4 regions of the Agarivorans sp. 1_MG-2023 genome follow, and region 1 is predicted to be linked to each of the others. Evidence: predicted binding sites of a transcription regulator. Region 1 holds the regulator's gene; each other region holds the start of a gene.
The links. The regulator LexA, encoded in region 1, represses DNA repair genes until DNA is damaged. The targets are predictions, from matches to a motif close to TACTGTATNNNNATACAGTA.

Region 1 (3,217 bases):
GCGAGAAAACTTACTCAAAGTAAGCTAGTTTTGCTGTGAATCTTTGCCTAATTAGAATTGGCTGCTATCGTTAAAATTGGTCACTCATGGTTTAGATTAGGCTTACCCGGCTAAGGAACCCATCATGAAATTGTTTACACGTGCGGCTATTTTTGGCATTTCACTACTTACCACTCCCTTTGTTCATGCTGCTTTTATTACTACTCAAGAAGCCGCTCTTGATAGCATTTATTCTCAAGCGACTTTTGGCCAAAACATCATTGATATCCGCATTGGTACCGCCACCGAATTGGTCTTTCCCGAGCTATTGGATATCACTACCCGCGCGGAGGTGAGCCAACTTTTTAGTCAGCATGTTGGCCCCTCTAATGTGGTCAATTTTTATTTTATCGACACAATTAGCGCCTGCGGCTCGCAAATCAATCGAGGGATAGTGGGTTGTGGGGAGTATTTTGGAAACGATTTTGTGGTTGAATCTAGTTACGCCGCCGGCAGTTTAGGCGGAGAGTTGCTTGCTCACGAGTTAGGCCACAATTTAGGCCTACCGCATTTGTCTGGCGCTTACCTAATGAATCCAAGTCTCAACAATCGCACATTAATTACCGAGCCAGAAGTTGAGCGCATCTTCCGTAGCCCTCTCGTTCAAAATGATAACGATTATTTCTGGATAGACATTAACCCTGTACTGATTGTTGCAGAGGCGACAAGAGTGAGTGAGCCAGCTTCGGTATTTTTATTTGCGGGGATGCTGGGAATGCTAGCTTGGCGTAAGCGAGAAAGGCGAACCCTAAGTTCGATTGGTTTTAGTCGATAATACTGTTTTTTATTGCAGTACTATTTTGCGCTTAAAGTTGCTTTAGCATCCAAACATCGCAGCCATTATGGGCTGTACCTTGTAAAGGTGCAGATAAGTGCTCAAAACCGAGGCTTTCGTAGAGTTTAATCGCTGCCGACATATTGCTAAGCGTGTCTAGGTAACAGCGAGTAAATCCCTGCTCTAAGGCAAATGCTAAACAGGCTAACGAGAGCTGTTTACCTAGACCTTGGCCTCTACCTTCTTCCAGCAAAAATAGTTTTTTTAACTCACTGGTATCTTTACTATCGGTAAAAGGCGCAATGCCGCAGCCGCCAACGACCATGCCATCTAACAAAGCGACCACATATCTACTTCGATTTTGCTGTGTATAGTGCTGACTCATGTTATCGACTTCAGCATCAGAGGGGCCAAAGCCTTCACCTACCGCGCCATATTCTTGGCCAACCTGTTTTATTATTCGCTGTAGATCTTGGTCATATTGGGCTGATATTTCGACTATCTCAATGGTCATTATTGCCTCCTATCACTTTGAATCAACAGTAACAAAATCAGAATTAATATAAAACCTTGCGTCAAAATGTATGCTGTATATACTAACAGTGTGCTGTATAAACTTACAGGTAGACTATGAAGCCCTTAACGCCCCGCCAAACAGAAGTGTTTGAACTTATTCGCCGCCATATTAACGATACTGGTATGCCTCCAACGCGTGCCGAAATTGCTAAAGAGCTAGGATTCCGCTCGGCTAATGCAGCAGAAGAACACCTTAGAGCTTTAGCTAAAAAAGGTGCGATTGAAATGATTCCTGGTGCGTCGCGAGGGATCCGTATTAGCGAAGCGTACTTGCCGGCTAGTGCAAATGAAGCCACTGTAGAGCCTGAGCCAGGCTTGCCGTTAATCGGTCAAGTTGCTGCGGGTGAGCCTATTTTGGCGCAGGAGCACGTTGAATCTCATTATGCCGTAGATGCTAACTTATTTAATCCGCATGCCGATTATTTACTGCGAGTACAGGGCATGAGCATGAAAGATATCGGCATTATGGATGGAGATCTATTAGCCGTGCATAAAACTACTCAGGTACACAATGGACAGGTGGTTGTGGCTCGTTTAGATGAAGATGTTACGGTTAAACGTTTTGAGCGTGACGGTAAGATGGTGTACTTACATCCCGAGAATGAAGAGTTATCAACCATTGAAGTTGATCTTGAATATCAGAACATCGAAATAGAAGGTTTAGCGGTAGGTATTATTCGCACTGCCGATTGGATGTAAGCCTTATTCAACAATAAGTTCCCCCATTTTGAAGCCCAAATCACTCTGATTTGGGCTTTTGTCGTTAACATCACATCTTTTGTCTTTATCCATAAAAATCTCAACAATGTATTTACATTTCTTTAACTTAGAGGTTAATTTATAAACAGTAGGTTGTATTTAGCTGTAATAGCCTATGCTTTTGGGGTGGGGATTTTCCCTTTATTCGCAGCTACTTTCCTAGCATGGAAAGTTGTTGTCGTTGGCTACTGCAAAGGAGAGCGCTGTGGGCCGATGGATTCAGCTATTAGTGCTGACATTTTTTTCGCCGCATTTGTTTGCGCAAGAGATGTCTTTCAATTTACGTCCTGGTGTTACTGCCATCAGTGAGCAAGTTTATGGCTTGCACATGACAATTTTTTATATTTGTTGTGCCATTGGTGTCTTGGTATTTGGCGCTATGTTTTGGTCGATTTACCATCACCGTAAATCCAAAGGAGCGGTTCCTGCTCAATTCCACGAAAGCACTAAAGTGGAAATAATTTGGACCATCATTCCCTTTATCATTTTGATAGGCATGGCGATTCCAGCCACTAAAACCTTACTGGCAATGGAAGATCCTTCCGATGCCGACATTACTATTCAAGTGACGGGTTCCCAGTGGAAGTGGCACTACAAGTACTTTGATCAAGATTTAGAGTTTTACAGTGTAATGGCGTCTGATTGGGATGAAGTAAACGGCAAACTGGAGAAGCGCAAAAACTATTTGCTTGAAGTCGACTACCCCTTAGTACTGCCAATCGGGAAAAAAGTCCGCTTCCTCATGACTTCAGAAGACGTTATTCACTCTTGGTGGGTGCCTGACTTTGCAGTTAAAAAAGATGCTAACCCGGGCTTTATTAATGAAGCATGGACCATCATTGATAAACCCGGCATTTACCGCGGCCAATGTGCTGAGCTATGTGGAAAAGACCATGGCTTTATGCCCATTGTTGTTATCGCCAAACCTCAAGCCGAATATGATGCTTGGTTGGCAGAGAAAGAAGCTGCTTATTTAGCCAAGCAAGCCCAAGAGCTTGAACTGGTGGCCATGACTATGCAGCAAGATGAGCTGATGTCATTAGGCGAAAAAGTGTATGAGAAAAGCTG
Region 2 (3,217 bases), on a different contig from region 1:
ATCACAATCTACGCGCAGCATACATGCACGTACTGGCCGACGCACTAACATCATTACTCGCTATATTCGCACTACTCGCTGGCAAATACGCTGGGCTTAATTGGTTAGACCCAGTAATGGGTATTGTGGGAGCTCTAGTTATAAGTAAATGGGCTTGGGGCTTAATATCATTAACAAGTAGCCACTTACTCGACCAACAGTGTCAAACCACTGAGAACCGTGTGCGTGAAGCTTTGAAAGACGAAGAGATAGAAATCACAGATTTGCATGTTTGGCACCTCGGAGAGAAGTCACTTAGCACTGTAATCTCAATAAGTAGCGAAGCACCTCGTTCGTTGATAGCCTATAAGCAGCTGTTACAACATATTCCCAAGCTTAGACATGTAAGTATCGAAGTTCATAAGTAGTACTCAAAGTTTTACTTTAAAAAAAGCCATAGAGTCGCTTATTTTAACCGAGTGCTAACTCGTTATTGTCCAAAGACGAGCTAGAGCGTCTTATCCAGTGGTTGGTTGAGCAAGCTACCCCTAGATATTTGAATTACATTCAGCACCCTAGTTGTGCAAAAATTTCATTACTTTCAGCTAAGCCTCTAGGAATGGCATATGGCACTATAGCCCTTAATTCAGAGATTGTTTTCTTTGTTGTGCAGTAGTCTGTATTTCTGGTTGTTTGTTGGTTCATGAGAAACGCGGCAGAGTTGCCTTTATCATCATATATAATCTTGTAGTAATCAGATGGTATTGCATGGGCTTCATCGGCTTTTGGTAAGCCTTCCATTTCGTTACGGTAGAGCGGGCCTGTAATAACATATAGATTTTCACGAAACCCAACAGCATCTCTAACCGCTTCTTCTAGGTTTTTCCAAGGGCCCTGGTTTAAACCTTTAGCTTGAGGCGTAATATTGGATAAATAGTTAAGGGTAGGCCAGTAGCGACTTCCCACAAAACTTGCTAGTGGAGCTTGGTGTCCACGGTCAATATCGAGCTTACTTGACGCTCCACTATAGTCACCTTTTTCCAGTCGCTCATTTTCATCGAGTAAAGGATTGTTTTTCCACGTTCTGTTGGTTGTTGTTCCAAAGTTAAGTATATCCACTTCATAAGCCACCCAATCGGCAAACTGCGTTTTCTTACTTTGGGAGAGTGTGTATAGCCGTTCAAAGATGACGACATTTCCTTCAATATCTAGACTTGGGCAGCCGATGGGGCAGTTTGGTGTACGGAATTCAGATGCGTTCACGTACCCCGAGACTAATAGCGGAATTGCTATCCATGCTTTCATTCTAAATCCTTTAGATAGGGTTTAGTTTAAATCTAACATAACTATCAATATGGTTGTAAGTTGATAATGACTCATTGATGGGTAATTGCATGCCTGAAAGGTAGGCCTAGTAAAAACACGCTCAGGCACTAGCTATCATTTGGAGTCTAAGCTGGTACTGGCTCAAGTGCCCCCTTATTACAGCAATTACTAGTTTCTCTTTTTGCGGAACGCCTCTATAATAACTGTATATATATCCAGTGATGATTTAAATGAAAGTAATCCCTATTTCCGCGAGTGCTGGCCTTACGGGTTTTGAGTCCCCCGCGACAGAATATTCACAACTCCCACTGAGTTTAGATGACCTGCTTATTGAGCATCCATCTGCCACATTTATCGGTTTAGCGTCCGGAGACTCAATGTTGGGTAGCGGTATACACGATGGAGATGTATTGATTGTTGACCGTCACGTCCATGTTGAGAGTGGCGATGTAATTGTCGCGAATATCAATGGTGAGTTTGTGTGTAAGATTATCGATAAATCAAGACGTATGCTGCTATCAGCCAACGAACACTATAGTCCCGTCGCAGTTAGTAGCTGTGATAGGTTCACTGTAGAAGGCGTCGTTATTCGCTCTATACGCTGTCATCGTCCCTCTCGTTTATTGAAACTGCTTTAATGTTTGCGCTTGTTGATGCCAATAGCTTTTATTGTTCAGCAGAAGCGGTGTTTCGCCCTGATTGGCGCAACAAACCAATCATTGTATTGAGTAATAACGATGGTTGTGTAGTCGCTGTAAATCGTTTGGCCAAAGCTATTGGTATTGAGCGCTTTAAGCCGTTTTTCCAGATTAAATCATTGTGCGAAAAACACGGTGTCATTGTTTGCTCGTCTAACTATGAACTATATGCAGATTTATCGATGCATATGATGCAAATCATTGGCGCATTTGCTCCAAAGCAACATGTATACAGTATTGATGAAACCTTCATAGATGTATCAAATGCCCGTGAGGCACTATCCCCGTTTGATGTTCTGGGAAAGCAAATCCGACGAGCTGTCTGGAAAGAAGTGCGTTTACCCGTTTGCGTGGGGTTTGGAGAAACGCTGACGCTGTGTAAGGTCGCTAATCATGCTGCTAAACGTCTACCAGGATTCGATGGAGTGTGTGTGATTGAGAACAATGAACAAAGAGACCGCATTTTATCTAAAATGTGTGTGTCCGATGTTTGGGGAGTTGGACGAAAGCTAAGTGTACGCCTCAAAGACATGGGAATAACAACTGCGCTCAAACTAGCAAAGATGCCACCGAAACTTGCCAAGCAGCATTTCAGTGTGGAAATGGAGAGAACGATTCTCGAACTTAATGGGGTATCCACAAAGTCATGGGATGAAGTGCGAGCGAATAAGCAGCAGATTTTTTCAACGAGAAGTACTGGCCAACGAATACTGGAGCTGCAATCGTTGATGCAAGCCTTTTCCCTGCATGTAAGTAGTGCATGTTTAAAAGCAAGAGAGCAAGGTAGCGTAGCTGGTGCGATTCTAATCTTTGCACATAATTCGCCGTTTGATGATGGTATTAGTCGTGGTTTTAAGCAGGTATTACGGACAGCTTGTCCGACTAACGATAGCATTGTGATGAGTCAGCTGGTGTCACAAGCAATTCCCCAACTATTTATTCCAGGTGTCAAATACTACAAAGTCGGCGTAGGCCTTATGGACTTAACTAATGAAAAACACCAGCAGCTGGATATGTTTACGGCAAAGCCGGGCCGACCAGAATTGATGAAGGCGGTTGATGCTTTAAATCAACGCTATGGTAGCGACACATTGTTTTTAGGCTCACAAGGTATCAGCCCCAAATGGCATATGCGAAGGGATATGCTCACACCTCAATACACGACGGATTGGCATCACATTCCGCGTATTCGCTGCAAATAAAAGTCTAGTAAA
Region 3 (3,217 bases), on a different contig from region 1:
CTTTCGCTCAAAACATAAGGTTAAGCTTTGATACCAATCCCATTCAGGATCAGCCAGGACCTGATTAGCTAAGTCGCTATTGATGCCTTTGCTTTGCAGGTATTGTTTTATGTAATTACGCCCGTAACCTCGAGCTAATCTAGCGCGAGTTAAAGAACTTGCGTAGTTATGATCGTTAAGCCAAGCATTTTCAATGGCATAGTTAATCGCATCTGCGATTTCAGCTTCTTGGAAGTCCTTTTGTCGCAATTTCTGCAACAATTGCTGCTGACTATATGAACGCCTTGAGAGCAGATCGATGGTGGTGTGAAGTGCGCTACGATTGGTCATAATAAAAAGGAGCCTTTCGGCTCCTAATCAATTTATGCTTCTTGATCAGCCGGAGTTTCAGTGGCTGTATCTTCTTCAACAACTTCGGTGTTGTTAAGCAGGTTGTTACGAATCGTCATTTCAATCTCTTGAGCAACTTCTGGGTGCTCCTTCAAGTAATTTGAAGCATTCGCCTTACCTTGACCGATTTTGTTCCCTTTGTAAGAGAACCAAGCACCAGCTTTGTCGACCAATTTTTCTTTTACGCCCAAATCAACTAACTCGCCGTAACGGTTAAAACCTTCACCGTACATGATTTGGAACTCGGCTTGTTTAAATGGTGCAGCGATTTTATTTTTAACCACTTTAACGCGAGTTTCGTTACCAACGATCTCATCGCCACTTTTCACAGCGCCGATGCGACGAATATCCAAACGTACAGATGCGTAAAACTTCAGTGCATTACCGCCAGATGTAGTTTCTGGATTACCAAACATTACACCAATTTTCATACGGATTTGGTTAATGAAAATACACATACAGTTGGTTTGCTTAAGCGTACCAGTTAACTTACGTAATGCTTGCGACATTAAACGTGCCTGCAGGCCAACGTGGCTATCCCCCATGTCACCTTCAATTTCAGCTTTAGGGGTTAAAGCTGCTACCGAGTCAATTACAATCATGTCAACGGCACCAGAGCGCGCTAGCATATCGGTAATCTCTAGGGCTTGCTCACCAGTATCAGGTTGAGATACTAATAAGTTGTCTACATCTACACCAAGCTTTTTGGCATAAATAGGGTCTAGGGCATGTTCAGCATCAACAAACGCACATACCTTGCCTACTTTTTGAGCTTGAGCAATGGCTTCTAAGGTAAGAGTAGTTTTACCAGAACTTTCAGGACCATAGATTTCAATCACACGACCCATTGGCAAACCGCCAGCGCCTAAGGCAATATCAACGGATAAAGAACCTGTAGAAATGGTTTCGATATCCATGGTACGGTTGTCACCAAGCTTCATGATTGAGCCTTTACCAAATTGTTTTTCAATTTGGCCTAGGGCCGCAGCTAATGCCTTTTGTTTGTTCTGATCCATATCGCCCTCGTAGGTGCTTTTAACTATCTTAATGACCAGTAGTATACTGGGTATTCATACAGTATCAAGTTTATTCCAGAAAATTCATAAAAGAGTTTTGCCTATTCGGCTGACAGCTTTTATCCTTGCTGCTTCGTTTAGCCATTAACCGAGTAGTTCGATAAGCCCCATGACTGAGACAAATCTAGAAAAACACACTCCTATGATGCGCCAATACTTAACGTTAAAGGCTCAACATCCCGAGATTTTATTGTTCTATAGAATGGGCGATTTTTACGAATTGTTTTACGACGATGCCAAACGCGCATCTGAGTTAATGGATATTTCCTTAACAAAACGTGGTCAGTCTGCTGGTACACCTATACCAATGGCAGGCATTCCCTACCACGCTGCAGAGAATTATTTATCGCGCCTGGTTCAATTAGGTGAATCAGTCGCTATTTGCGAACAGATTGGCGACCCGGCTACCAGTAAAGGGCCGGTGGAAAGAAAAGTTGTTAGAATTATCACACCAGGCACGGTGAGCGACGAAGCCTTGCTGCAAGAGAAACAAGATAACTTGTTAGTCAGCGTGATAAACCAGCAACAACAAATTGGTCTTGCTTATTTAGATATTGCCAGTGGCAGATTCGTGATTAATCAATTTACCGGTGAACAACAACTACAAGCCGAATTACAACGCTTAAACCCTGCAGAACTGCTCTACCCTGATGACTTCGAGTTTTACTCGGAGCTGCAAGCATACAAAGGTTTACGCCGCCGTGGGGAGTGGGAATACGATTTAGCTACCGCACAAAAAGTATTAAATCAGCAGTTCGGTACTCGGCACTTAGATGGGTTTGGGGTAAGTGAATACCCGCTAGCCCTTTCAGCAGCGGGTTGTTTAATGCAGTATGTTCAAGATACCCAACGCACTGCCCTACCGCATATCAATGCAATTATCGTTGAGAGCCAAAATCAGTTTATTCAACTTGATGCCGCAAGCCGTAAAAACCTAGAGTTAACCCGTAACCTTGCTGGCGGCTACGAAAACACCCTAAGTTCAATATTGGACCGCAGCTCCACTGCCATGGGAAGCCGCTTGCTAAATCGCTGGTTACACCAGCCTTTAAGCAACCAGCAACAAGTGAGTGCGCGCCAAGATTGCATTGCTGAAATACTGGAAACCGACCTTTATCCTCTAGTGCAAACTGTGCTTAAGTCGATTGGCGATATTGAGCGAATATTGGCCCGCTTAGCCCTTCGTTCAGCCCGACCGCGTGATTTAGCGAGATTGCGTAACGCCTTTAGTTTACTACCAGAACTGCAATCTTATGTAAGTTCTACACAAGCGCTAGCGCCAATAGCTAAAAATATTGGCGAGTTTCCCGATACCTTAGCCTTGTTAGAGCGAGCAATAATTGATAACCCTCCTGTGCTCATTAGGGATGGCGGAGTGATTGCACCAGGTTACCATCGAGAGTTGGACGAGTGGCGAGACCTAAGCGAGGGAGCGACTCAGTTCTTAAAAGACATAGAACAACGGGAACGCGAACAAACCGGAATTGCCAACCTAAAGATTGGGTATAACAAAGTACACGGTTTTTACATTGAGGTAAGCCGCCTTTATTCCGAACAAGTACCCGAGCACTATATTCGCAGGCAGACGCTAAAGAATATGGAACGCTACATTATTGCTGAACTTAAAGAACACGAGGAAAAAGTGCTCTCTAGCCAAGGTAAAGCTTTGGCATTAGAAAAGCGGCTATACGAGGAATTGTTAGATTTGCTCATGCCAAGTTTGAGCAATATGCAGCGTAGCGCTCAAGCAA
Region 4 (3,217 bases), on a different contig from region 1:
TTTTACGAAGAGGTAACAAGATTTGGGGCACAAGGCCCCATCTTAGCTATTTGGCCGCTTGAACGCGGTCGAGTACTTTGCCTTCCATGGCTTCTAGGCCGGCTGGAACAGCTGGATACCACTTAATATTATCGATATCGTCACTGCTAAAGCTGGTATTAAATTGGGCTTTAGCCAACTCATTTACGTAAGTATCAGAGCCTTTAGACGCAGTAAAATTACCTGCTGATTCAGTAATTTTAGCGGCGACTTCAGGGCGCATAACAAAGTTGATCCACTTGTAGGCTGCATCAATCGCTTTCGACTTTTTAGGAATAGCAAAGGTATCAATCCAACCCAATGCACCAGATTTAGGCGCCACAAACTGAATGTTTTGCTGCTCACGGTTGAGTTTCCAACCGCCAGCATCCCAAGCCATAGCGGCTACCACTTCGTTAGAACGCATCAAGTTCATTAGCTCATCGCCGCCCGACCAGTACGTTTTTACCAGTGGCTTACAGTCAACCAAAGCTGTTTCAACTTTATTAAGTATTTGCTGGTATTTAACAGGGTCAGCATAAGCAGCAAATGGGTCTTCACCCAATGCAAAAGCAAAACCAATTAAGGTTGGGCGCTTCAAGCGGTAAGAGATCTTACCTTCATATTGCTTTTGGCAAAGGTCGGTGTAATCGGCCACATCTTTGGCCATTTCTCCATTAACCACTAAACCACTGGTACCCCATACATGAGGAACCCCAAATACCTGGTCACCTACCGCAGTATTTTTCTTGGTAGCGTCAAGCATAGAGGTAATCATTTGTTGTTGCTCAATACGGCTCAAATCAATCGGCTGATAGATGCCAAACTGTTGCTGTACGCCAGTAATACGATCTTGGCTAGGTTGAGCTAAATCAAACCCCGAACCACCAGTGGCTCGAAGCTTTGAAATCATGTCTTCATTGTTTGATTTAGTCACTTTTACTTCAATGCCCGTTTCCTTTTCGAACATATCAATCACTTCCTGAGGCGCATAGCCACCCCACGTTAATAAGCGAAGCGTTTCAGCACTCGTTTGCGCACTAACCATTGCGCCCATACTAAGTACCAAAGCACTCAGTGTTAAACGTTTATTCAACATAATCTCTTCCATGTGGTTCAAGGTGAATTGGTCTACCGACTTATGCGGCACAGATACAACAACTGTTTGATAAACATGCACGAATTTAATGACACTAATGTGACAGCTAAAAGCGTAGTAGCTAATTCCGAGAGAGTGTAGTGAGTTGAAATATTTTTTTATTAAAAAGTATATGAAAAGCACAAACCAGCCAAAATAGACAGCATAAGCAGCGGCTTCAACTAGTTTACCCACTAAGTAAGCTCTACCTCTTGTTCCTTACCTAGACAAAAAGCTGCAGCTATCTAGTGGCTAAATAAATGCTGAACTAGCTCAGTAAACTAAGGCAAAAAAAACAATAGCTTCCTCATAATTTAGCAAAATCTTTAAAAATGTCGCTTGCTTGAATAAAACTTGCACTATATATTTACACAGTTACTGTATGAATAAACAGGTATTGAAATGCTCACTCAATTAAGCGTACAAAATTTTGCCATTGTTCGATTTCTTGAACTCGATTTGAATCAAGGAATGACCACCATAACGGGTGAAACCGGAGCGGGTAAATCTATTGCCATTGACGCCCTTGGTTTATGTTTGGGTAATCGAGCAGAAGCCTCAATGGTGCGACAAGAAGCCGATAAGGCTGAAATTAGCGCACAATTTGACGTAAGCAATAACCAACAGGCTCAATTGTGGTTGCAGCAAAATGAGTTACTGAGTGATGACGAATGCATACTGCGCCGAGTGGTAACAAAAGAAGGCCGTTCCAAGGCCTACATTAACGGCACAGCAGTACCGCTGGCTCAATTAAAAAGCCTTGGTCAATACTTAGTAAGTATTCATGGCCAACATGCTCATCAGCTATTATTAAAGCCCAACCAACAGCTATCAATTGTCGACCAATATGCGGCCCATCCTCAGCTAATCGGTGACGTAAAACAAGCTTACCAAGGCTGGAAAGCGCTCTGTAACGAGCTAGAACTTGCTGAACAACAGCAAAAAGAGCTAGCCGCTCAGCGCCAGTTGCTTGATTACCAAGTAAAAGAGCTGGATGCTTTTTCCCTTCAAGAAGGAGAATATCAGGATATCGAGCAACAACATCAATGCTTATCACACAGTACTGAATTACAGCAAAGCAGCCACCAACTCACGCAATTACTTGGTCATGACGATCACGTAAATGTTATGGATATGCTCAGCCAAGCTTGCAAAACAACCAGCCAACTACTTGAGCTAGACCCCAAATTAGACACCATTAATAATCTCTTGCATGACGCGCAAATTCAGGTTGAAGAGGCAACTCAGCAGTTAGGGCACTATAGTGAGCAACTAGACTACGATCCTGAGTTATTTGCAGAGCTAGAAGAAAGGATGAGCCTTGCTTTGGAGTTGGCAAGGAAGCACCATACTTCACCAGAGCAGCTTCCTGCTTTGCATCAAGATTTACTGGCGCAATTAACTCAGCTAAGCCAACAAAGTGAACGTTTTGAACACCTCGCGGATGAGATTGAAAGTGCTTGGCAGCATTATTTAAACAAAGCTAATAAGTTGTCGAAAAGTCGAGAACGTGCAGCCAATAGTTTAAGTAAGCAAATGACCAAAGAGATCCACAAGCTGAGCATGGCTAAAGCCCAGTGTGAGTTTTCACTGCAAAGTGATGCACAGCAATTTACCAACGCTAACGGCATTGACCGAGTTGAACTGCTAGTACGAACTAACCCAGGGCAACCTATGCAAGCCATTGAAAAAGTAGCCTCTGGTGGTGAGTTGTCACGCATCGGCCTAGCGATTCAAGTTATTTGCTCTGCCAGCATTCTCACCCCCACTCTAATTTTTGATGAAGTAGATGTAGGTATTAGCGGACCAACAGCAGCGGTTGTGGGTGGCATGCTTCGCCAGCTGGGTAAACAATGCCAAGTAATGTGTGTCACTCACTTACCGCAAGTAGCAGGCCATGGTCACCAGCAAATGTTAGTTAGTAAGCAGCAAAAGAAAAATGAAACGATCACCAACATGCAAACACTCAACGGTAAACAACGCTTAGAAGAGCTGGCACGCTTACTGGCAGGTGATGCAATTACTCCTTCAGCACTGGCAAACGCACAAGAATTGTTGATT

Region 2: a site for LexA is predicted at 1,507-1,526, ahead of Q4592_RS21185 (LexA family transcriptional regulator). Genes of this name have one in related genera too.
Region 3: a site for LexA is predicted at 1,451-1,470, ahead of recA (recombinase RecA). Genes of this name have one in related genera too.
Region 4: a site for LexA is predicted at 1,533-1,552, ahead of recN (DNA repair protein RecN). Genes of this name have one in related genera too.

Annotation. Positions count from the first base shown of each region.
Region 1 is NZ_JAUOSJ010000016.1:42,323-45,539, reverse strand. It holds gene Q4592_RS19280 (hypothetical protein) at 125-814, shown strand; gene Q4592_RS19275 (GNAT family N-acetyltransferase) at 846-1,328, opposite strand; gene lexA (transcriptional repressor LexA) at 1,445-2,089, shown strand; gene coxB (cytochrome c oxidase subunit II) at 2,418-3,217, shown strand, end outside.
Region 2 is NZ_JAUOSJ010000023.1:17,336-20,552, forward strand. It holds gene dmeF (CDF family Co(II)/Ni(II) efflux transporter DmeF) at 1-407, shown strand, start outside; gene Q4592_RS21180 (DNA/RNA non-specific endonuclease) at 547-1,284, opposite strand; gene Q4592_RS21185 (LexA family transcriptional regulator) at 1,536-1,943, shown strand; gene Q4592_RS21190 (Y-family DNA polymerase) at 1,943-3,205, shown strand.
Region 3 is NZ_JAUOSJ010000003.1:430,895-434,111, reverse strand. It holds gene Q4592_RS06370 (regulatory protein RecX) at 1-330, opposite strand, end outside; gene recA (recombinase RecA) at 363-1,406, opposite strand; gene mutS (DNA mismatch repair protein MutS) at 1,576-3,217, shown strand, end outside.
Region 4 is NZ_JAUOSJ010000002.1:439,651-442,867, reverse strand. It holds gene Q4592_RS04055 (extracellular solute-binding protein) at 47-1,117, opposite strand; gene recN (DNA repair protein RecN) at 1,559-3,217, shown strand, end outside.